DNA from 3 places in the Cupriavidus basilensis genome. Region 2 is predicted to be linked to each of the others. Evidence: predicted binding sites of a transcription regulator. Region 2 holds the regulator's gene; each other region holds the start of a gene.
The links. Region 2 encodes HrcA, which represses chaperone genes, less so after heat shock. Its sites were predicted from a motif close to TTAGCACTCNNNNNNNNNGAGTGCTAA; they were not measured.
Positions count from the first base shown of each region.

Region 1: F7R26_RS04220 (co-chaperone GroES) is a predicted target of HrcA. The motif match lies at 2,893-2,919, and genes of this name have one in related genera.
Region 3: F7R26_RS27855 (co-chaperone GroES) is a predicted target of HrcA. The motif match lies at 4,808-4,834, and genes of this name have one in related genera.

Region 1 is NZ_CP062803.1:935,958-943,397, reverse strand. Features, by position in the region: gene F7R26_RS04230 (metallophosphoesterase) at 1-687, shown strand, start outside; gene groL (chaperonin GroEL) at 826-2,469, opposite strand; gene F7R26_RS04220 (co-chaperone GroES) at 2,510-2,800, opposite strand; gene F7R26_RS04215 (zinc-dependent alcohol dehydrogenase family protein) at 3,330-4,334, shown strand; gene F7R26_RS04210 (LysR family transcriptional regulator) at 4,331-5,194, opposite strand; gene F7R26_RS04205 (hypothetical protein) at 5,347-5,562, opposite strand; gene F7R26_RS04200 (hypothetical protein) at 6,145-6,597, opposite strand; gene F7R26_RS04195 (Crp/Fnr family transcriptional regulator) at 6,853-7,440, opposite strand, start outside.
Region 2 is NZ_CP062803.1:1,369,386-1,376,825, forward strand. Features, by position in the region: gene F7R26_RS06175 (S8 family peptidase) at 1-1,445, opposite strand, end outside; gene F7R26_RS06180 (hypothetical protein) at 1,575-2,012, opposite strand; gene recN (DNA repair protein RecN) at 2,052-3,776, opposite strand; gene F7R26_RS06190 (NAD kinase) at 3,849-4,766, opposite strand; gene hrcA (heat-inducible transcriptional repressor HrcA) at 4,881-5,918, shown strand; gene hemH (ferrochelatase) at 6,031-7,146, shown strand; gene F7R26_RS06205 (RNA-binding S4 domain-containing protein) at 7,180-7,440, shown strand, end outside.
Region 3 is NZ_CP062804.1:1,568,814-1,576,253, reverse strand. Features, by position in the region: gene F7R26_RS27875 (acyl-CoA dehydrogenase family protein) at 1-391, opposite strand, end outside; gene ssuD (FMNH2-dependent alkanesulfonate monooxygenase) at 507-1,655, opposite strand; gene msuE (FMN reductase) at 1,673-2,239, opposite strand; gene groL (chaperonin GroEL) at 2,721-4,364, opposite strand; gene F7R26_RS27855 (co-chaperone GroES) at 4,438-4,728, opposite strand; gene F7R26_RS41125 (phosphatase PAP2 family protein) at 5,083-5,472, shown strand; gene F7R26_RS27845 (ABC transporter ATP-binding protein) at 5,469-6,137, shown strand; gene F7R26_RS27840 (ABC transporter permease) at 6,134-6,931, shown strand; gene F7R26_RS27835 (response regulator) at 6,973-7,440, shown strand, end outside.

The DNA of each region.
Region 1 (7,440 bases), 430 kb from region 2:
AATGGCCGTGCCGGCGTCGACTGGGCCGCGCGCACCTTTTCGGGGCCGGTGGTCTATGTGCCGGGTAATCACGAGTACTACGAGAGCGCCTTCGAGCAAGTGGACGCGGAGATGGCGGAGGCTGCCGGGGCGGCGCCGCATGTGCGCGTGCTCAATGACGCGGTGGCTTGTTTTGACAACCTGGCAGGCGAGCCGGTGCGCGTGATCGGCACCACCTGGTGGACCGACTACGCGCTGTTTGGCACCGGCCGGCGCGAGGAGTCGATGCTGGCTTGCGCTGGCGTGATGGTGGACCACCGCCTGATCGAGGTGGCGGATGGCGACGGCCAGCGGCGCCGCTTCACCACGGCCGACGCGCTGGCGCGGCACGAAGCGGCCAGCGCCTGGCTGGCGGCGCAGCTCGCCGCGCCCTTTGCCGGCAAGACGGTGGTGGTGACCCACCATGCGCCAGATCTCGGCAGCCTCGACCCGCGCTTCTCCCACGACCTGGTTTCCGCCGGCTTTATCTCGCGCAGGCCGGACCTGGTTGCGCAGGCCGACCTGTGGGTGCACGGCCATACGCATACCGGCTTCGATTACCGCCTTGAGAACGCACGCGTGGTGTGCAACCCGCGCGGCTATATCCGCCGCAAGACCGGCGAACCGGAGAATCCGGCCTTCGACTGGTGCTACACGGTGGAGCTGTAAGCCTTTCCCGCGACGGCGCCCCTTCGGCCGGTACTGTCGCCCCATAAACAAAAACCCCCGCCGGCTCGCGCCAGCGGGGGTTTTTGCTACTATGGGTAATGCGGGTACAGCAGGCTGCCGTTTGGCAGGCCGGCAGATTTACATCATGCCGTCCATGCCGCCCATGCCCCCCATGCCGCCCGGCATTGCCGGAGCCGACTCATCCTTCGGCAGTTCTGCCACGGCGCAATCCGTGGTCAGCATCAGCGAAGCGACCGAAGCAGCGTTCTGCAGCGCGGTGCGGGTCACCTTGGTCGGGTCCAGCACGCCCATTTCCACCAGGTCACCGTACTCGCCGGTGGCGGCGTTGTAGCCGTAGTTGCCCTTGCCTTCGATGACCTTGGCCACGACGACCGAAGCTTCTTCGCCAGCGTTCAGCACGATCTGGCGCAGCGGCTCTTCCATGGCGCGCAGCACGATCTTGATGCCAGCGTTCTGGTCAGCATTGTCGCCGGTCAGGTTAGCGATGGCAGCACGAGCGCGCAGCAGGGCCACACCGCCGCCGGGGACAATGCCTTCTTCCACGGCTGCACGGGTTGCGTGCAGTGCATCTTCCACACGTGCCTTCTTTTCCTTCATTTCGACTTCGGTGGCTGCGCCAACCTTGATCACTGCAACGCCGCCGGCCAGCTTGGCCACGCGTTCTTGCAGCTTTTCACGGTCGTAGTCCGAGGTCGCTTCTTCGATCTGGGCACGGATTTGCTTCACGCGTGCTTCGATCGAGGCTGCGTCGCCGGCGCCGTCGATGATGATGGTGTTTTCCTTGCCGATTTCGATGCGCTTGGCTTGACCCAGTTCTTGCAGGGTTGCCTTTTCCAGCGTCAGGCCGATTTCTTCAGCGATCACTGCACCGCCGGTCAGGATGGCGATGTCTTCCAGCATGGCCTTGCGGCGGTCGCCGAAGCCCGGAGCCTTGACAGCGGCGGTCTTCAGGATGCCACGGATGTTGTTCACCACCAGGGTCGCCAGGGCTTCGCCTTCGACGTCTTCAGCGATGATCAGCAGCGGGCGGCCCGACTTTGCCACTTGTTCCAGCACCGGCAGCAGGTCGCGGATGTTCGAGATCTTCTTGTCGAACAGCAGGACGAACGGGTTGTCGAGGGCGACAACTTGCTTTTCCGGGTTGTTGATGAAGTACGGCGACAGGTAGCCGCGGTCGAACTGCATGCCTTCCACGACTTCCAGCTCGTCGGCCAGCGACTTGCCGTCTTCCACGGTGATCACGCCTTCCTTGCCGACCTTGTCCATCGCTTCAGCGATCAGCTTGCCGATCACTTCGTCGCTGTTGGCGGAGATCGAGCCGACTTGCGCGATTTCCTTGCTGGTGGTGGTGGTCTTGGTCAGCTTCTTCAGCTCTTCAACCGCGTTCACCACAGCCTTGTCGATGCCGCGCTTCAGGTCCATCGGGTTCATGCCGGCGGCAACATACTTCATGCCTTCGCGCACGATCGACTGGGCCAGCACGGTTGCGGTGGTGGTACCGTCACCGGCGTTGTCGCTGGTCTTGGAAGCCACTTCCTTGACCATTTGCGCGCCCATGTTCTGCAGCTTGTCCTTCAGCTCGATTTCCTTGGCCACGGACACGCCGTCCTTGGTCACGGTCGGGCCGCCGAAGCTGCGCTCCAGCACCACGTTACGACCCTTGGGGCCCAGGGTAACCTTGACTGCGTTGGCGAGAATATTCACGCCTTCGACCATCTTGGCACGGGCGGCATCGCCGAATACTACGTCTTTAGCTGCCATGTTCTGAATCTCCTAAATCTGTACGAATGGGGTGCGTGGATTACTTGTTCACCACGGCCATGATGTCTTCTTCGCGCATGACCAGCAGTTCCTGGCCATCCACCTTCACGGCCTGGCCGGCATACTTGCCGAACAGCACGCGGTCACCCACCTTGACGTCGAGGACGATCGAAACGCCCTTGTCGTCCTTCTTGCCGGGGCCCACGGCGAGCACTTCACCTTGATCAGGCTTTTCGGCAGCGTTGTCGGGAATCACGATGCCGGAAGCGGTCTTGGTTTCATTGTCCAGACGCTTCACGATCACGCGGTCGTGCAAAGGACGCAGATTCATACGGACTCCTTGGTACAAAAAGTGATTTCAGGTTCACAAAAATGACCGCCAGCACTGACGGCCAGCAGAATTAGTACGCTGGGAGAGGTCTGTTAGCACTCGTCCCCAGCGAGTGCTAATTATAGGGACGGGGGATAGCGTTTTCAAGTCGACGACTTGATACGTGTTTACCCTGAAATTGTGAAAATCGTGATGGGGCCTGGCCGCGCGGCGGGATCTTTATTCGCGTCCCACTGGAATTCGGGCAGATTTCGCCGAAAGAAAAGTTGCCCATGGATCACTAACCCAATGCCTCGGCGGCGGATCGCCACATGCCACCCGTGGTGTTGCCGGCGGCACGTTCGCCGGCTGCGCTATCCTCAACGTCACCCACGTCCACGGCGACATAACAAGAAGCCAGCCCATTCAAAACTGCATGGCAAGAGTACAGAAGCGTTGATTTACGAGCGCGCCGGCCTGGCCAAGAATGGTCACACCAACCCTTCGCCACCCCTTCGCTAGTTCATCGCCAACTTATCCGGAGCGCATCATGTCCCAAGCCGCCATGCAGGCCCTCATCGTCGAATCCGCGGGCGCGCCGTTCACGGCCGTCCAGCTTCCCAGGCCAGTGGCCGGCCCCGGCCAGGTGCTGGTGCGCATCCTGGCCAGCGGCGTCAACCCGCTCGACACCAAGATCCGCGCCGGCCAGGCGGGGCACGCCCGCCACCCCTTGCCCGCCGTGCTTGGACTGGACCTGGCCGGCGTGGTCGAAGCCGTGGGCGCGGGCGTGACGGCTTTCGCGCCCGGCGACGAGGTCTATGGCATGACCGGTGGCGTGGGCGGCCTGCAAGGATCGCTAGCGCAGTACGCGGCAGTCGATGCCGACCTGCTCGCGCGCAAGCCCGCCGCGCTGTCGATGCGCGAAGCCGCCGCATTGCCGCTGGTGTTCATCACCGCGTGGGAAGGCCTGGTCGACCGCGCGCGCGTGCAGCCTGGCCAGAAGGTGCTGGTGCATGGCGGCGCCGGCGGCGTGGGGCATATCGCGGTGCAGATCGCCCGCGCGCTCGGGGCGCAGGTGTATGCCACGGGCTCGGCCGCGCAGAAGGCGATCATCGAAGGCTATGGCGCCACCGCGATCGACCACGCCACGACATCGGTCGCGCAGTATGTCGACCAATACACCGCGGGCGAGGGCTTCGACGTGGTCTACGACACGGTGGGCGGCACGGTGCTGGACGATTCGTTCCTCGCGGCGCGCACCTATGGCGGCCATGTGGTGAGCTGCCTGGGCTGGGGCGTGCACGCGCTGGCGCCGCTATCGTTTCGCGCGGCCACGTATTCGGGCGTATTCACGCTGCTGCCATTGCTCACCGGCAAGGGCCGCGCGCACCACGGCGAGATCCTGCGCGAAGCGGCGCGGCTGGCCGATGCGGGCAAGCTCTGCGTGCGGCTCGACGCGCGGCACTTCACGCTCGGCAGCGCCATCGACGCGCATCGCGCCATCGAGACGGGCACAGCCAAGGGCAAGCTAGTGGTGGAGATTGCCGGGAATTAAGCGTCTGCGCGATTGCCCAGGCGCTCGATGGTCGCATCCAGGAAGGCGCGCAGCCGCCCCAGGCGGCGCAGGTCGCGGTGATAGCCCACCCAGACGTCGCGCCCCGGTGGCGCCTCGCCCATGTCGATGGCCTGCAGCCCGCCCAGGCGCTCGGCCAGCGCGCAGGGCAGAACAGCCAGCCCCGCGCCGGCCGCGCACAGCTTGGCCTGCGCCTCGCGGCTGTTGCTGCCGAATGCCACCCGGGCGTTCGGCAGCAGCTTGCGCATCCAGGCCACGTCGGGCAAATCCGCGAAGCCCGCATCCAGCGTCAGCAGGGCATGGCCCTCGCCATCACCCGCGCGCGGCGGTGCCACGCCGGGCGCCGAGTAGAGCGCGTAGTCCATGTGCATCAGCTTGCGCTGCACGATATCGGCCTCGTCGAACGCGCGGATGCGAAAGACCAGGTCCGCCTCGCGTCGTGCCAGGCTGAGCAAGCGCGCATCGGTGACCAGTTCCACCGCGACGCGTGGATGGGCGCGGATAAAATCCGCGATCACCGGCGTCAGCATGTGCACGCCAAACCAGTCGGACGACGATATCCGCAGCATGCCGTCCAGTTCCCGTGCCTGGCCGGACAGCTGGCGCTCGAAAGCAATCGCCTCTGCCTCGATACGCTCCGCGTGGGCGAGCACGGCAGCCCCTTCATCGGTCAGCACATAACCGTCGCTGGTGCGCTGGAACAAGGCATGCCCGACGGCATCCTCCAGCGCCTTCAGCCTGCGGCCCATGGTCGGCTGCGTCTGCCCGATCGCGCGCGCGGCGCCGCCCAGGGTGCCGGCGCGGGCGATCGCCAGGAAGATCTTGATATCGCTCCAATCCATCCGGGGAATTTGCTGACGTAGCTGACGTTATGTTTGGGAGATGTCGGATTCGGCGCAGCCAGGCAAGTCGCAGGCGGCTGCGCGATGATGGCACGCCAGTGTGGCGGCAACAATAGCGCGTTCGCCTGCGGCGGGCCGGCATCCCGTCAACGTCAGGCGGAAGGCGCCCGCCCCTCCAAGGCCCAGTAGTCAGGCACTTCCCGGCTGGGACTGCGCAGCACCAGCGTGCAGCCGCACTGGCGGCAGCGGTAGGCATAGGCGGCGCCGTCCCGGACCCGCGCATTGGCGCGCGCGGCCACAAGATCCTCGTGCGGCGGCAGGTGTCCTGGCCTGCCGGCCTGGCGCTTGCATCGCTCACACGGCGACATGGATTTACCTCAGGTTGACAGGGGGCATGGTTCCATCCGGCACAGCAGGATGGCAACAGGAAAATTGGTGCAATGCACCATGATTATAGGCGCTTTGCGAGCCTTTTCCAGATAGATAGCGGGCCATGAGTTGCCTTGCGGCGCAACGAAACGATGCCTCGCCAGGGCAGCTGCGGCCAGGCTAGCGGACCGCAGGCGTGGGCACCGTGAGGAGGTCTCGCCGCGCATCGGGATTCGCTTCACGGCGCGCGGACGTATCGCCCGGAGGCCGTTCCCGCGGTGGCTCGGCCAGCGGCACCGTGACGACGGCGAACACGGAAAACGGGCACCAGAAAGATGGCCTGAAGAGACTCATTCTGCGGATGACGATGGCGCCGGCAAGAAACGGTGAAGGCTTTGAAAAGCGGCGGACCGGCAAGGCAGCGCCTGGTCGGTCCGGCTTCAGGATTGGTAAGCCCTGCCCATCTTAACGACCGAATCGGCGGATGGTTGAGGCTGTCATCAACTATTCATGAAACCCGCAAAATACGGCGCGCACCTGGACGGAATCCATCCTGGTGCCACGCAATGTACGCCGCGGCTTTACTGCCCGGAAGCCGCGTCGCGCGCCTTGCGCTTGGCGGGCCGGCCCGTCTTGACGGTCTCGACCTGGGCCACAACGGCCAGCAACTGCCGCTCCGGCAGCGACTCCAGCATCTTGAGCCCGGCGCGTAGCAACTCGCTCTTCTTCACGTGCGCGCCGCCGTTCAGGCAGCGCCGCTTAAGTTCCGCCAGCTTGGCATAGTCCCACTCCGGCATGGTGAAGCTGTCGCGCACGACCTTGGCCTTGGCAGGCTTCTGTGCCTTCTCAACCTTCTCTGCTTTCCCGACCTTCGGTGCGGCAGGCACGGTCTTGACCGCTTCAGCCTTGGCCGCCTTGCCTGCCCTCTGCGCCTTACCGGCGTGCGTGACCGGCGGCTTCACTGCGGCGGCTGCCTTTTTCTGCGCCGCGGCGGGCGCGGGCGCACGCGTGCGCCCATTCGAAACCGTTGCCATGCATCCTCCTGTTTTGATCGCAGTGGTATCAAAACAGTATATATCGTTAATATCGTTGATTTTCGCCGGCGGCGCGAAAGGGACAAAAGGAGGAAAGGCAGGAAGCAGCCATCGCCGTCAAGCGGGACGGGGCCATGCAGACACGGATTTCGTCAAAAAACCTGCCATCCCCGCGAAGGGAGAAGTATCCGCCGGCCCCGCCACGATCATAGCCGCCGGTTATTTCATTCTTGCGACGAAGCGCAAGCTGCCACGCTACGTGCCAGGCGCGGACTCGCTGGCGATGGCCTGCAGCGCCGCCTTGTCGGATAACGTCAGGCGCCCGTATTCCAGGCGCAGCACGCCCTGCTTCTCCCAGTCCTTGAGCTGCCGGTTGACGCTCTGGCGGGACACGCCAAGCATATGGCCCAGGTCTTCCTGGGAGAGCTTGAGCGCGGCGGGAGCGCCGGATGCCCGCACACCCGGCATGCCACGGGTGGACAGCGCGTGCGCATGCTCGACGGCAAGCAGGCGCCGCGCCAGCCGCACCGGGAACGGCATCAGGATCACCTCGTCGATCCACTCCAGTGCGCTGCGGTAGCGCCGGCAGATCAGTTGCGTGAACTCCATCAGCCAGCGCGGCTCGCGCGCGACAAGCGCATGGAAGGTGGCGGCGGGAATCACCAACAGTTCGCTAGCCTGTGCGGCGCGCGTGTCGTACACGCGATGTGCGTCGATGAAGAGCGAGACCTCCCCGAACCACTGACCGGGCTCCAACAGGCTGACCACGGCCTCGCGCCCGTTCTGCGCCGTGCTGCTGACCTTGATGGCGCCGCGCTCGACGCAGAAGAGCGCGTCCGGGTT
Region 2 (7,440 bases):
AAGGTGGCAAGCACCTGGGCGGGCGTGAGCGCCGGGTTGGCGGCGAGCATCAAGGACACCACGCCCGATACCAGCGGCGCGGCAAAGCTGGTGCCTTGCGAATTGATGACGTTGTAATTGCCAAGCGAGGTGGTGCCGTCATTCGACAGGGTCCGGATGAACGACTCCGCCACCGAGCATTTGCCGCCCGACACCTTGGAGTTGCCGCAGCCGCCGCCCGGTGCGCTCAGCGTAACCTGCGGTCCCACATTGGCATAGCTGGCGTTCTCGCCGTCATTGGCATGTGCCGTTACGGCGACCACGCCGGTGCAGTCGGCTGGCGCCTCGACCGCGCCGGCGCTGTTGCCCGTGGCGGCAACCACAACCACGCCATTCGCGGCGAGGTCGGTCACGGCTTGCTGCTCGATGCTGGAGCAGGTTCCGCCGCCCAGGCTCACGTTGATCACGCGCGCCGGGGTGGGGTTGGCCGGCACATTGGGCACGGAGAGGCCGCCGGCCCAGCGCATGCCATCCACGGTGTCCGAGAGCAGCGCGCCGCAGCGGCCGGAGACACGCACCGGCTGGATGCGGGCGTTCCAGTCCACGCCGGCGATGTTCACCCCGTTATTGGTCAGCGCGCCAAGCGTGCCTGCCACGCGGGTGCCGTGCCAGCTATTGCTGGTTGCGGTCGTGGTCGGCGTGGTGGTGCCTGGGCAGGTGAAGCCCGCCGGCACGCCGTCGCCGGCGTCGGTGGCATCGGCGTCCCGTCCATCACCGTCGTTGGCGATGGACGGATCGGTAATGAAGTCATAGCCGGGCACAATGCGGCTGGCGAGATCAGGGTGCGGCAGGTAGCCGGTATCGACCACGGCGATCACCAGGCTGCTACTGCCGCGCGTGCGGTCCCATGCGGGTGGCAGGTTCACGCCGCCCACCACCTGGGCAGGGGTGCCGAGGTAGGGCTGGTTGAGCGCGAACTCGGGATCGTTGGGCACGGTGTCGTGCAGCCGCAGCCAGCGGTCCGGCACGGCATCGGCGATGCGAGGGTCCTGGCGCAAGCGAGCGGCGGTAGCTTCGGGGTCGGCCGCGTCGCCGGGACTGGCACTGAGCAATTGCAGGTTGCCACCCATCTGGCGCTTGACCGCCACCGAGACGCCGGTGTTCTGGCGGATGCCGAGCATGCGGTCGGCATCGATTGCGGCGGCGTCGCTAGCGCCGCCTGCGGATTTTGCCGCGCTGGCGTTGCTGGCGGCGCTGAGCGTCGCAGCCGAGCTTGTGCTGCCGTCACGCCAGCGCACGATGAAGTTGCCGGTGTAGTGCGGTGCGGGGCGCGCGGCGGGGTCGGGGGCTGCGCTGGCTGCGGCCGGCGCACCCAGCCAGAGGGCGGCGCCCAGCGCCAGCAGCAGTGCGGCATGGGACGCCACGCGCCGCGTTTCGCCAGATCGAAATGGAAGCGGTTCCTGCATGTCTACGTTCTCCCGTTGAGCCCGCTTCGGACTGACCGCGGTTACAGCATTCAATCTTCAGCTTTCAGCTTTCAGCCTTCAACGTCCGAGCCATGCATTCCGACGACAGGAATCGGGCCGCTGCCAGATTCAGCTCGCCGGCATGTCGCGGCCGACGGGCTGGGTGCGGTTCGGCTTTAGCACGCGGTCAGGTTCGGCCAGCTCGATGCGCGGGGTGCCGCGCAGCGTGGCAAGCGCCTGGTCGATCGTGGCATCGGCCGACGCGGAGATCGCGGTGACCAGCCACACGCCGCCCGACATGGGCCGCTTGACAACGAAGCGGATCGGCCCGGCAATCGAGGCCAGCAAGCGATCGGCGTCTTCGGACACGGTGACGGGCGGCGCGGAGAACCGCACCATGATATCGCCTACGGCGCGATCGGCGCTGATGCTGTTGGGCGGTGGCGCAGACGGGCGCTGTTGCGCCTGGCAGGCGGTCAGGGCCAGCAAGGCCAGAAGCCCGCAGGCGGCGGTGATCCGCAGCGGGCGAGCCAGTGAGCGGGAGTGCGGCTGTTTGCCGAGTGACATGGGAAACTCCTGATTGGTTACGGGCCAGGGTGCAGGCTGTCAGCCTGCGCTGCGCCGCGAGCGGCGCGCCTCCCGGGCCGTGCCGGTGGTGCCGCGCAGGCCTTGCGCGAGCATCTCCTCGGCGTGTTGCACTGTGGTGGGCGTCACGGTGGTCCCGCCCAGCATGCGTGCGGTTTCGACCACGCGGCCGGCGGGGTCGAGGGCGCGGATGCGCGAGCGGGTGACCGAGCCCGTGCCGTCGCGCTGGCTGGTCTCCTTGCTGACCAGCAGGTGGGCGCCGGCCTGGGCGGCCACCTGCGGCAGGTGGGTCACGCACAACACCTGGCGGGCGCGGCCGAGTTCCTGCAGGCGGCGGCCCACCACCTCGGCCACCGCGCCGCCGATGCCGGTGTCGACTTCGTCGAAGATCAGGGTGGGGGTGGGCGCGGCCTCGCTGGTAATGACGGAAATCGCCAGGCTGATCCGGGCCAGCTCGCCGCCCGACGCCACTTTGGCCAAGGGGCGCGCGCTGACGCCGGCATGGCCTGCCACCAGGAATTCGACTTGTTCCAGGCCGTGGCTCTGCCCTTCGTCGAGCGGGTGCAGCGCCACCGCGAAACTGCCGCCCGCCATGGACAGGCCCTGCATGGCATCCGTCACGGCGGCCGACAGGCTTTCGGCCGCCACCTTGCGGGCAGCGCCGAGGTGCTGGGCGATGGTGAGGTAGGCGGCACGGGCCGCGGCTTCGCGCGCCATCGCCTTGTTCAGGTCCTGGGCAGACTGGAGATCGTCCAGTTGCTGGCGGCGCGCCATCAGTTCGTCCGGCAGTTGCTCGGGCGGCATCCGGTACTTGCGCGCGGTGGTGTGCAGCGCCTGCATGCGTGCCTCCACCACCTGCAAGCGTTCAGGGTCCAGGTCGATGCGGTCGACGTAGCGGTTGAGCGAGTGCGCGGCCTCCTCGACCTGGACCAGCGCCGGGTCCAGCGCCGCCAGTACGTCGCCCAGCGCGGGGTCGACGTCAGCCATCTGCCGCAGGCGCTGCACCACGCTGTTCAGCCCGGACAGCACCGAGCCATCGGCCTCGGACAACGCCTCGAGCGCGGCGCGGCTGCCCTCGATCAGCCCGGCGGCGTGCGACAGCCGGTTGTACTCGGCCTGGATGTCTTCCCATTCGCCCGGTTGCGGCGCCAGCTTCTCGAGCTCGCCGACCTGCCATTCGAGCCGCTCGCGTTCCAGCTGCATCTCGCGCGAGCGGTGCTCGACGGTTTCGCGCTGGCGCACGCACGCGCGCCACGAGCGCCAGGCTTCGGCCACCGCGCCGGCCTGCGCGGTAAGCCCGGCATGGGCATCGAGCAGCAGGCGCTGGGCGTCCGGGCGCAGCAGCAGCTGATGGGCATGCTGGCCGTGGATATCGACCAGGCGGTCGCCAATGTCGCGCAGCTGGCCCAGCGTGGCGGCTGCGCCATTGATGAAAGCCTTGCCGCGCCCGCTGGCGTCGACCGTGCGGCGCAGCAGTACCGTGCCTTCGTCGCCGGTGAGCTCGTGTTCGGCCAGCCAGGCGTCGAGCCCGGCCGGGGTGGAAAAGGTGGCGCTGATGCTGGCCCGGGCGGCGCCTTCGCGGACCACGCCGGCGTCGGCGCGCTCACCCAGCACCAGCGCCAGCGCGTCGATCAGGATCGACTTGCCGGCGCCGGTCTCGCCGGTGAAGACGGTGAAGCCCGGGGAGAAGTCGAGGTCGAGGGTATCGACAATGACGAAATCGCGGATGGACAGGCTGCGCAGCATCGTGGTCGACGGGTCGGGGCTGGGTGATGTCAGGAGGCGGATCTGGGCCGGATCGGTGCGGGCCGGGGCGGATCAGAGCCGGTTGTCTTCGCTTGGGTACTCATGCCAGTGCAGCTTCTTGCGCAGCGTGGCGTAATAGTTGTAGCCGATCGGGTGCAGCAGGTTGACGGTCTTGGCCGAGCGCCGCACCACGATGCGGTCGCCGGGCAAGAGCGAGGTCAGCGACTGCATGTCGAAGTTCACGCTGGCGTCACGCGCCGTGGCGACCTCGATCGACACTTCGGCGTCGTGCGGCAGGACGATCGGGCGGTTGGACAGCGCATGCGGGGCAATCGGCACCAGCACCAGGCCCGACAGGGTCGGGTGCAGGATCGGGCCGCCCGCCGACAGCGCATAGGCGGTCGAGCCGGTCGGCGTGGAGACGATCAGGCCATCGGAGCGCTGGTTGTACATGAAGTGGCCGTCCACCGACACGGCCAGCTCGACCATGCCCGAAATGCCGGAACGGTTGACCACGACGTCGTTGAAGGCCAGCGCGGAGAAGATCACGCCATCGTCGCGCACCACCTGGGACTCCAGCAGCATGCGGGTCTCGGACTCGTAGCGGCCCGCCAGCATGTCGGGCAGCACCGAATGCACGTCCTGCAACGGGATGTCGGTCATAAAGCCAAGGCGCCCGTGGTTCACGCCGATCAGCGGCACCGGGTAGCCGGCCAGCTGGCGCGCCAGGCCCAGCAGGGTGCCGTCGCCGCCGAGCACCACCGCCACATCGGCATGCTTGCCGATCTCGTCTGGCGCCAGTGCCGGATAGTCGGTCAGCCCGGTGGCCAGGGCCGTGTCTCGCTCGAACACCACATCCTGGCCGTTCCTGAGGATACAGGCGGCCAGCTCTTCCAGCGGACCCTCGATGCCGGCTGTGGCGTACCTGCCGATCAAGGCGACGGTGCGAAATGGGGCGCGCGCGGCGCCGGACTTGGGGAGCGAAGACATGCCGGGATTAGACCATACCGCCGTGACCATTGTCAGCAGGAGGGCGCTCGGCAGCGGGCCGGATCGCCGATGAGCCGCCCGAATGGTGAAAACTTGCGTAAAATCAGGAGCATCATGGATGAACGTGCGAAAACGCTTCTCAAAACCCTCATCGAGCGCTATATCGCCGAGGGGCAGCCCGTGGGCTCACGGACCTTGTCGAAGTACTCGGGTCTCGACCTGTCTCCGGCCACCATCCGCAATGTGATGTCCGACCTGGAGGAAATGGGGTTCATTGCCAGCCCGCATACCTCGGCCGGGCGTATCCCCACGCCGCGCGGCTACCGGCTGTTCGTGGACACCATGCTGACCGCCCAGCCGCTGGATGGCGCGCTCAACCTGGCCGAGCTGACCGGCAAGATCCGGGGCCAGCTGCACGGCCAGCAACTCGGGCCGCAGCGGATGATCACGTCGGCGGCGCACACCCTGTCCAACCTGTCGCAGTTCGCCGGCGTGGTGATGACCCCAAGGCGCGCCCAGGCGTTCCGGCAGGTCGAGTTCATGCGGCTTTCGGACAAGCGCATCCTGCTGATCATCGTCACCCCCGAGGGCGACGTGCAGAACCGCATCATCCAGACCGAGCTGCCGTATTCCCCGTCGCAGCTGGTCGAAGCGGCCAATTTCATCAATTCGCACTTTGCCGGCATGAGCTTCGATAATGTGCGCGACCACCTGCGCGGCGAGCTGCAGGCGCTGCGCATGGATATGTCGCAGCTGATGCAGGCCGCGGTGGAGGCGGGAAGCAGTGCCATGGCCGAGGGGGAAGACGACCACGTCTTCATCTCGGGCGAGCGCAAGCTGCTGGAGGTGGAAGACCTGTCCTCCAGCATGGAAAAGCTGCGCCGCCTGTTCGACGTGTTCGAGCACAAGACCGGCCTGCTCAAGCTGCTCGATGTCTCCAGCCATGCCCAGGGCGTGCAGATCTTCATCGGCGGCGAGAGCAAGCTGGTGCCGCTCGAAGACATGGCGGTCATTACCGCGCCCTACGAAGTCGACGGCCAGATCGTCGGCACGCTCGGGGTGATCGGGCCGACCCGCATGGCCTACGAGCGGGTGATCCCGATCGTCGACATCACCGCGCGCTTGTTATCCAGCGCGCTCAGCCAGAACTAGTGTTGGCCCGGCCCGGTCTCACAAACTGCCTGTTCCCCTCATCCTGTAAGCTCGGCGAGACCTGGCGGCCGCGCGCCCTGTGCCCGCGCCGCCCCGCCACACCGGAAATTACATGACGCTCACCCCTGAACCGGCCTACCAGCATGGCCAGGCGCCGCGCACGGCCATCCTGCTGATCAACCTTGGCACCCCGGATGCGCCGACGCCGAAGGCGGTCGGCAGCTACCTCAAGCAGTTCCTGTCCGACCCGCGCGTCGTGGAGATCCCACGTGCGGCGTGGCTGCCGCTGCTTTACGGCATCATCGTGCCGCTGCGCTCGCGCGCCTCGGCGATGAAGTATGAGTCGATCTGGCTGCGGGAGGCGCATATGACCGGTTCCCCGCTGCTGGTGCACACCGAACGCCAGGCTCACGCCTTGCAACTGCTCCTGAACCAGCAGGGCCATGAGGTGACGGTGGCGTGTGCCATGCGGTACGGCAATCCCTCGATCGGCTCGGTGCTGGAAGCGCTGCGCCGCCAGGGGACCGAGCGCATCCTGCTGCTGCCGCTGTATCCGCAATACTCCGGGACCACCACGGCGACGGGCTTCGACGAGGTGTTCCGGGTACTCAAGCAGTGGCGAAACCAGCCGGAGTTGCGGCTGGTCAAGCATTTCCACGACCATCCGGCCTATATTGCCGCCTTGCACCAGCAGGTGGGGGCATACTGGGCGCAGCATGGCACGCCGGAATTCGCGCGGGGCGACAAGCTGATCCTGTCGTTTCACGGCGTGCCGCGCCGCACGCTGGAGCTAGGCGATCCCTATCATTGCGAGTGCCTCAAGACCGGGCGCCTGCTGGGCGAGGCACTGGGCCTGCAGCCCGGGCAGTACCAGGTCACCTTTCAGTCGCGCTTTGGCAAGGCGGAATGGCTGCAGCCCTATACTGCGCCCACCTTGCAGGAGCTCGGCAAGGTCGGCACCGGCCGGGTAGACGTGTTTTGCCCGGGTTTTCCGGCTGATTGCCTGGAGACGCTGGAAGAGATCGCCATGGAAGGGCGCTCCGGGTTCCACGTGGCTGGCGGCAAGGTGTTCCACTACATTCCTTGCCTCAACGATGCGGAAAGCTGGATTGCCGGGCTGGCGGAGATCGGCTTGCAGCACTTGCAGGGCTGGCCGCTGCGGCTGCCGCATCCGCATGAGCTGGAGGCCCGCCGCACGCATGCGCAGACGCGCGGCGCCGCAGCATGAGCGCGGCGCTGCCCAACGGATGGAGGTGACGAGATGAGCGTATCTTTCGAGGTCGATGCCCGCCTGCGCATCGACAAATGGCTGTGGTGCGCGCGCTTCTTCAAGACTCGCTCGCTGGCTGCCGAGGCGGTGGACCGTGGCAAGGTGCAGGTCAACGGCCAGGCGTGCAAGAATTCGCGCGAGGTCAAGCCGGGCGACACCGTCGTCCTGGAGGCGCACCAGCAACGCTGGGAAGTCGTGGTGAAGGGGATTGCGGGGTTACGCGGCCCGGCCACGGTAGCCCAGACGCTTTAT
Region 3 (7,440 bases), on a different replicon from region 2:
TGCCTGGTGCGCCGTCGCCAAGCTCGGTAGTGGCGTTGCCGAAGATCGCGCCCCGCGCGACGAGCCGCAGCCAGCGCTCCCGCAGTTCGGGCGCAATCTCCGCATAGAGCCGCTCGACAAAGCCAAAATGCGCGCGCAGGATCTGTGGCAAGTTGGAATCCGCTTCGCCCAGCTCGATCAGCAGCTGGAACAATTGCTCGACCGACGCGCCCAGCCCGCCGAGCGCCACCGGGACGCGCAAGGCGCCGAAGCCGGCCTCGCGCAGCAAGGCGACCGCATCGAAGGCAAGCTCGCGCTCCTGTTCGCGCTGGGCCGCGCGTTCGGCGATCTGCGCAAAGATCGGGCGGAAGCGCGCAAAGAGATCCGCCTGGAAAGGATTGAGTTCTGGCATGCGTTTGTTGTCTGGGTTTAGATGGCAATGGCGAACCCAGGAGGCTCGCCGGGCTTGCGCCGGCTCTGCCGTGGCTCACCGGCCTGGATCAGGCGCGAGCGCATGATGTTGCGGCTCAAGCCGCAGCCTTGCTGCCCGGCAGCACGTCGTTGGCGATCATCTCGCCGAACGGCCCCGTCAGGTTGGTGGTGCCGCCGCGGCCCAGGCTGGCGTACGGCTCCGGCAGCAACGGGAACACCAGTTCGGCGAAGCGGTACGCTTCCTCGAGGTGCGGGTAGCCCGAGAAGATAAAGCTCTCGATGCCAAGATCCGCGTATTCCTTGATCCGCGCGGCCACTTCCTGTGGATTGCCCACCAGCGCGGTGCCGGCACCGCCGCGCACCAGGCCCACGCCGGCCCAGAGGTTGGGATAGATCTCCAGCTGGTCGCGGCGGCCGCCGTGCAACGCGGCCATGCGGCGCTGGCCGACGGAGTCGAAGCGCGAGAAGGACTTCTGCGCGGCGGCGATCGTTTCGTCCGAGATCTGCGCGATCAGTTCATCGGCGGCCCGCCAGGCTTGCTCGCTGGTACGGCGCACGATCACATGCAGGCGCACGCCAAAACGCACTTTGCGGCCAAGGCGCGCGGCGCGCTCGCGAACATCGGCGATTTTCTGCGCTACGGCCTCGGGCGGTTCGCCCCAGGTCAGGTACACGTCGACCTGCTCGGCTGCCAGGTCGTGCGCTTGCTCGGACGAGCCGCCAAAGTAAAGGGGCGGGTAAGGACGCTGCACCGGCGGATACAGCGCCTTGGCGTTATCCACCTTGATATGCTCGCCATCGAAGTGAACCGCCTCGCCCTCCAGCACGCGGCGCCAGACGCGCAGGAACTCGGCCGATGCCGCGTAGCGCTGGCTGTGGTCGAGGTACAACCCATCCCCACGATTCTCGTCCGGATCGCCGCCGGTCACCACGTTGATCAGCAGCCGGCCATTGGTAATACGGTCGAGCGTGGCGGCCATGCGCGCCGACACGGTCGGCGAGATGATGCCCGGGCGGATTGCCACCAGGTAGCGCAGGCGCTCAGTCCAGGGCGCCACCGCGGAGGCAATCACCCATGAATCCTCGCAGGAGCGGCCCGTGGGAATCAGCACGCCGTAGTAGCCCAGGTTGTCGGCCGCCTGCGCGATCTGCTTCAGATAGCCCAGTGAAACGGGGCGCGCTCCCTCCGTGGTGCCGAGATAGTGGCCGTCGCCGTGCGTGGGAAGAAACCAGAAGACATTCATTGCCGCGGTTCTCCCCTTCAAGCCGCGCGCTGCAGCGGCAATTTGCGGCTGGCTTCGAACAACGGCGCGCAACGATCCGCGGCCAGGCGGATACGTTCGGCCAGCGCGGTGCTGCTGACCTGGTAGTTGTGGAAATCCCCCGGGCTGCCGTACACGCCGATGGGCAACGTGAGCGCCTGCAGGAAGCCGAACAGCGGCCGCAACTGATGCTCCAGCACCAGCGCGTGGCGGTCGCTGCCGCCCGTCGCCCCCAGCAACACCGGCTTGTCCACCAGCGCTTCCTGCCCCACCAGGTCGAAAAGGTGCTTGAAGTGGCCAGGATAAGAGCCGCGATACACCGGCGCGGCCACCACCAGCAGGTCCGCGGACTCGATGGCGAGCAGCTCGCTTTCAATCCCGGCGGGCAGCTCCGCGCGCGACAGCGCCGCGCCCAGCGGACGCGCGATGTCGCCAACGTTGACGATATGGCTTTGCAAATGCAGCCGGCTATCCAGTTCCGTGAGCAGTGCCTGCACGAGCGCGAGCGTGCGCGAGGGCTGCTGTGCGCTGCCGTTGACGGCGACCACGTTCAGCGGTGTAGCCATGGGAAGAACCTCCTGTCGATATCGATGGTTTGTGGATTCACGCGCAGGGCGCATTTCGTTGCCGGCAGTGCATCAGGCAAGAAGCAAGCCCGCGTGGATGGCCATGCTCTTTGCCCGTGCGCCATGCCTGGCGCGGATCTGCATCGTTCTCCCAGAGCACACTGTTGATCTGCTGTTGCTGGTGCAGCAGTGTGGAGAGGGGGCGTAGCCACCGCAGCCGTCTTAGGCAAGCGCTTACAAGTCCCTCACGATAGCGCAACGGAATTGGCCGCCGAAGGATGAATTTCGTCTATGTATAGACGCGCGAGACGCATATAGGCATACGGGCTTTGCGTCGCCACCCGCCCTCCACGGAGGGTGCCGAAGATTGGTGTCGGCTCCAACCTGAAAACGCTGCGGCGAAGCATGCAAAGCGAAGGGGGCCCCGCTTGCGAGCCCCCCTTCGTTCATGCCTTGCCGGATCCGTCTTCAGCCAATGGCCTCAGAAATCGAGTCCACCACCACCGCCGCCGCCGGCCGCGCCCTGCGCGCCGGGCTGGCCCTCATCCTTCGGCAGTTCAACGATCGCGGCATCCGTGGTAAGGATCAGGCCTGCCACCGATGCGGCATTCTGCAAAGCGGTGCGTGTGACCTTGGTCGGGTCAACCACCCCACCTTCCACCAGGTCACCATATTCGCCCGTCGCCGCGTTGTAGCCAAAATTGCCCGTCCCTTCGGCCACGCGCGCCACCACCACGCTGGCCTCTTCGCCAGCGTTGGCAACAATCTGGCGCAACGGCTCCTCCAGTGCCCGCAGCACGATCTTGATGCCTGCCTGCTGGTCCGGGTTGATGCCCGTCAGATCCTTGATCGCCTGGCGCGCACGAATCAGCGCGACGCCGCCGCCGGCCACGATGCCCTCTTCCACCGCGGCACGCGTGGCGTGCAGCGCGTCTTCCACGCGGGCTTTCTTCTCCTTGACCTCGACTTCCGTGGCGCCGCCGACCTTGAGCACCGCCACCCCGCCAGCCAGTTTGGCCACGCGCTCCTGCAGCTTCTCGCGGTCATAGTCGGAGCTGGCCTCGTCGATCTGGGTGCGGATACGCTTGACCCGCGCCTGGATCTGCGCGGCGTCGCCGGCGCCATCGATGATGATGGTGTTCTCCTTGCCGATTTCCACGCGCCCTGCCTGGCCCAGTTGCTCCAGCGCGATCTTTTCCAGAGACAGCCCGACCTCTTCCGACACCACCTGGCCGCTGGTCAGGATCGCGATGTCTTCCAGCAGTGCCTTGCGGCGGTCGCCAAAACCGGGGGCCTTGACGGCAGCCGCCTTCAGGATGCCGCGGATATTGTTGACCACCAGCGTGGCCAGTGCCTCGCCCTCCACGTCCTCGGCCACGATCAGCAACGGGCGTCCGGCCTTGGCCACCTGCTCCAGCACGGGCAGCAGGTCGCGGATGCTGGAGATCTTCTTGTCCACCAGCAGCAGGTAGGGCTGCTCGAGCACCGCCACCTGCTTGTCGGGGTTGTTGATGAAATAGGGCGACAGGTAGCCACGGTCGAACTGCATGCCCTCCACCACTTCGAGCTCGTCTCCCAGCGACTTGCCGTCTTCCACCGTGATCACGCCTTCCTTGCCGACCCGGTCGATGGCCTGGGCGATACGCTCGCCGATGGCGCTTTCGCCGTTGGCGGAGATGGTGCCGACCTGCGCGATCTCGCGGCTGGTGGTAGTGGGCTTGCTGATGCGGCGCAGCTCTTCAATCGCCGCCGTCACCGCCTTGTCGATGCCGCGCTTCAGGTCCTGCGGATTGAGCCCGGCCGCGACGTACTTGACGCCCTCCCGCACGATGGCCTGCGCCAGTACGGTAGCGGTGGTGGTACCGTCGCCAGCGTTATCGCTGGTGCGGGAAGCGACTTCCTTGACCAGTTGCGCGCCAATGTTCTGCAGCTTGTCCTTGAGCTCGATCTCCTTGGCCACGGAGACGCCGTCCTTGGTCACGGTGGGGCTGCCGAAGCTGCGCTCCAGCACCACGTTACGGCCCTTGGGGCCCAGCGTCACCTTGACCGCATTGGCGAGGATATTGACGCCTTCGACCACCTTGGCGCGGGCCACGTCGCTGAACACTACATCTTTTGCTGCCATTGCTGTCTGTCCTGTCTGGATTGTCGGGTTCGTTCGGGAAATATTGGATCGATGCCGGCGGACGCGCGGCGACTCAACGCTCGACCACGGCGAGGATGTCTTCCTCGCGCAGCACCAGTAGTTCGTCGCCGTTGACCTTCACCGCCTGGCCAGCGTACTTGCCGAACAACACCCGATCGCCTGCGCGCAGGTCCGGCGCAATGCGTTCGCCAGCTTCGTTGCGCCGGCCCGGGCCGACGGCGATCACCTCGCCCTGGTCCGGCTTTTCGGCGGCGCTGTCGGGAATGACAATGCCGGATTGCGTGCGGGTTTCGTTGTCGGACCGCTTGACGAGAACGCGGTCGTGCAGTGGGCGAAGGCTCATGCTGGCTCCAGGAAGAAAGAGAGAGAGAAGTTCGTTGACGGCGGATGTCAGTGCCGACGGTGGCACTGCGGGCTGGCAATCAGCACTCGATGCCGGTGAGTGCTGAGTATAGAAAGCACCGCCATGCGCGGCCAACTGATCGTTTCGCATTTGCTTAGAAGCGCGCCTGACAGCGCGCCTGCCGTGCCGAGCACATCGGGTTCGCACCCACGCTGCCTAGCACGAGCCGCATGATTTTCCCGGGCCCACGACGTCGGCATGGAGCGGGCCGGGCGGGGCCAGCCAGCCAGCCTTAAGCCTTCCTTAAGCCGCTGTGCCCTATCCTTGTCGCATCGCCAGAATCCAACGTTCCCGATGTCGATGCGCCTTGCCCTGAACCTCACGCTGTTCCAGCGCCTGAACGCCCCCGCAGGGCTGTCTGGCGCCGGCCTCTGGGTGGCCGCCTTCCATGCCGAAGGGCTGATCGCAGCCGCCGCGGGCTGGCCGCGCGCGCCCGGCAGGGCCCGGCGCCTGAGCGTGACCGGCTTGCTGGTAGCCGCAGCACTAACGGGCTGGGCCCGCGTCTTGCTCGGCGTACACTTTCCACTGGACATCGCCGGCGCATTTGCGATAGCGGCATGCTGCGCGGCCGTGGCTACGTCTGCCTTCACGCGCCCGCTGCTTGCTGCTGTCGCGGTGCGCGCGGAGCAGCTTTACCGGCGCTTGCTCGCCTACCCCTTCGCACACGGATGGCTCAACCCATGACAACGGCTGACACGATGCCGCCCCTTGCCACCGCTGGCGCACTGCCGTCAATGCGCGATGCCGACGCCAGCCTGGCCATCGTGGGGCTTGAAGGTGCTGGCCGCGGGCCGTTCAGCCTCACCATCGCGCCCGGCACTTGCGTGATCCTGTCCGGCGCGTCCGGCGCGGGCAAGAGCCTGCTATTGCGCATGATTGCCGATCTCGATCCCAATCGCGGGCAGGTCCGGCTAGGCCAGTCCCCGCGCGAGAGCATGAGCGGGCCGGCCTGGCGGCGCCAGGTCATGTACGTGGCGGCCGAGTCCGGCTGGTGGGGCGATGACGTGCTTGAACATATCACGGACGTGCCGGCCGCCCGGGCGCTGCTGGCGCGGCTGCGCCTGCCCGCGGACATCCTGCAGGCGCCCGTGAGCCGCCTGTCCACCGGCGAGCGCCAGCGCCTCGCGCTGATCCGCGCGCTGGTGCGCCGTCCGCGCTTCCTGTTACTGGATGAGCCAACCTCGGCGCTGGACGCCGAGACCACGCTGGCCGTCGAAGCGCTGCTGCGCGACTGCAAGGCACAGGGGCTGGGGCTGCTGATTGTCTCGCACAATCCCGCGCAGGCGGCGCGCCTGCAGGACCGCCACTACCGCCTCGGCGCCGCCGGGCTGGAAGCGGTGCCGGCATGAGCCCGATCCCGCTCACAGCCTATGACCTGGCGCTGGCCAGCCTGCTGGTGCTGGCCGGCGCGGGCGCTTCGCTGGCGATGTCACTGGACGTGCACCGCAGCCTGCTCTGGGCCGCGGGCCGCATGGTGGTGCAACTGCTGCTGGTCGGCCTGGTGCTGCGCACGGTGTTTGGCTTGTCGTCGCCGCTGGTGACCGCGTTGACGGTAGCCGCCATGATCGCGGCAGCCGCCCGCGAGGTGGGCAGCCGGCAGGAGCGCCGCCTGGCGGGGCCCTGGCACGCACTGATCGGCGCCGCCGCCGTGAGCCTGCCGACGCTGCTGGTGACCGTGCTGGCGCTGACCACGGCCTTGCGCCCGACCCCCTGGTACGACGCCCGCCACGCGATCCCGCTGGCCGGCATCATCCTGGGCAATGTGATGAACGCCGCGAGCCTGGCGCTCAACGGCGCCTTTACCGCGGTCTGGCACCAGCGTGCCGCCATCGATGCGCGCCTGGCGCTTGGCGACGATCGCCATGCGGCGCTACGCGTGATCGTGCGCCAGGCGGTGCGCAGCGGCATGCTGCCCACCATGAACACCATGGCGGCGGCCGGCATCATCACCATGCCGGGCATCATGACCGGCCAGATCCTGGCCGGGATGGACCCGATCGCCGCGGCCCGGTACCAGATCCTGCTGATGTTCCTGCTCGCCGGCGGCAGCATGCTGGGCGTGATCCTGGCCGCCACGCTGGCGGTCCGGCGCCTGACCGACCACCGCCACCGCTTGCGCCTGGACCGGCTGCAACGCCGTTGAACCCAGGGCGCCCACCCATCACCAACCAAGGAACCCATGCCATGCGCCTGCTGCTGGTGGAAGACGACCCGATGATCGGCGAAAGCGTGGAGGAAGGCCTGCGGGCCGAAGGCTACGCGGTCGACTGGGTCAAGGATGGTCGCCTCGCCGATGCCGCGCTGGCCGCCAATGCGCCCGGCACCTACGACGCCCTGCTGCTCGACCTCGGCCTGCCCGGCCGCTCCGGCGAGGCGGTGCTGCGGCAACTGCGCGCCCGCGGGCTGGCACTGCCGGTGCTGATCCTGACCGCGCGCGACGCCACCGCCGACCGCGTGCGCGGCCTGGATGCCGGCGCCGACGATTACATGGTCAAGCCGTTCGACCTCGACGAGTTGTTCGCGCGCATCCGGGCCCTGCTGCGCCGTAGCGCCGGACGCGTCAGCACCGAGCTGGCACACGGCCCGGTGCGCCTGGACCCCGCCACGCGCGAGGTGCGCTGCGCCGGTGAGATCGTGGCGCTGTCGATGCGC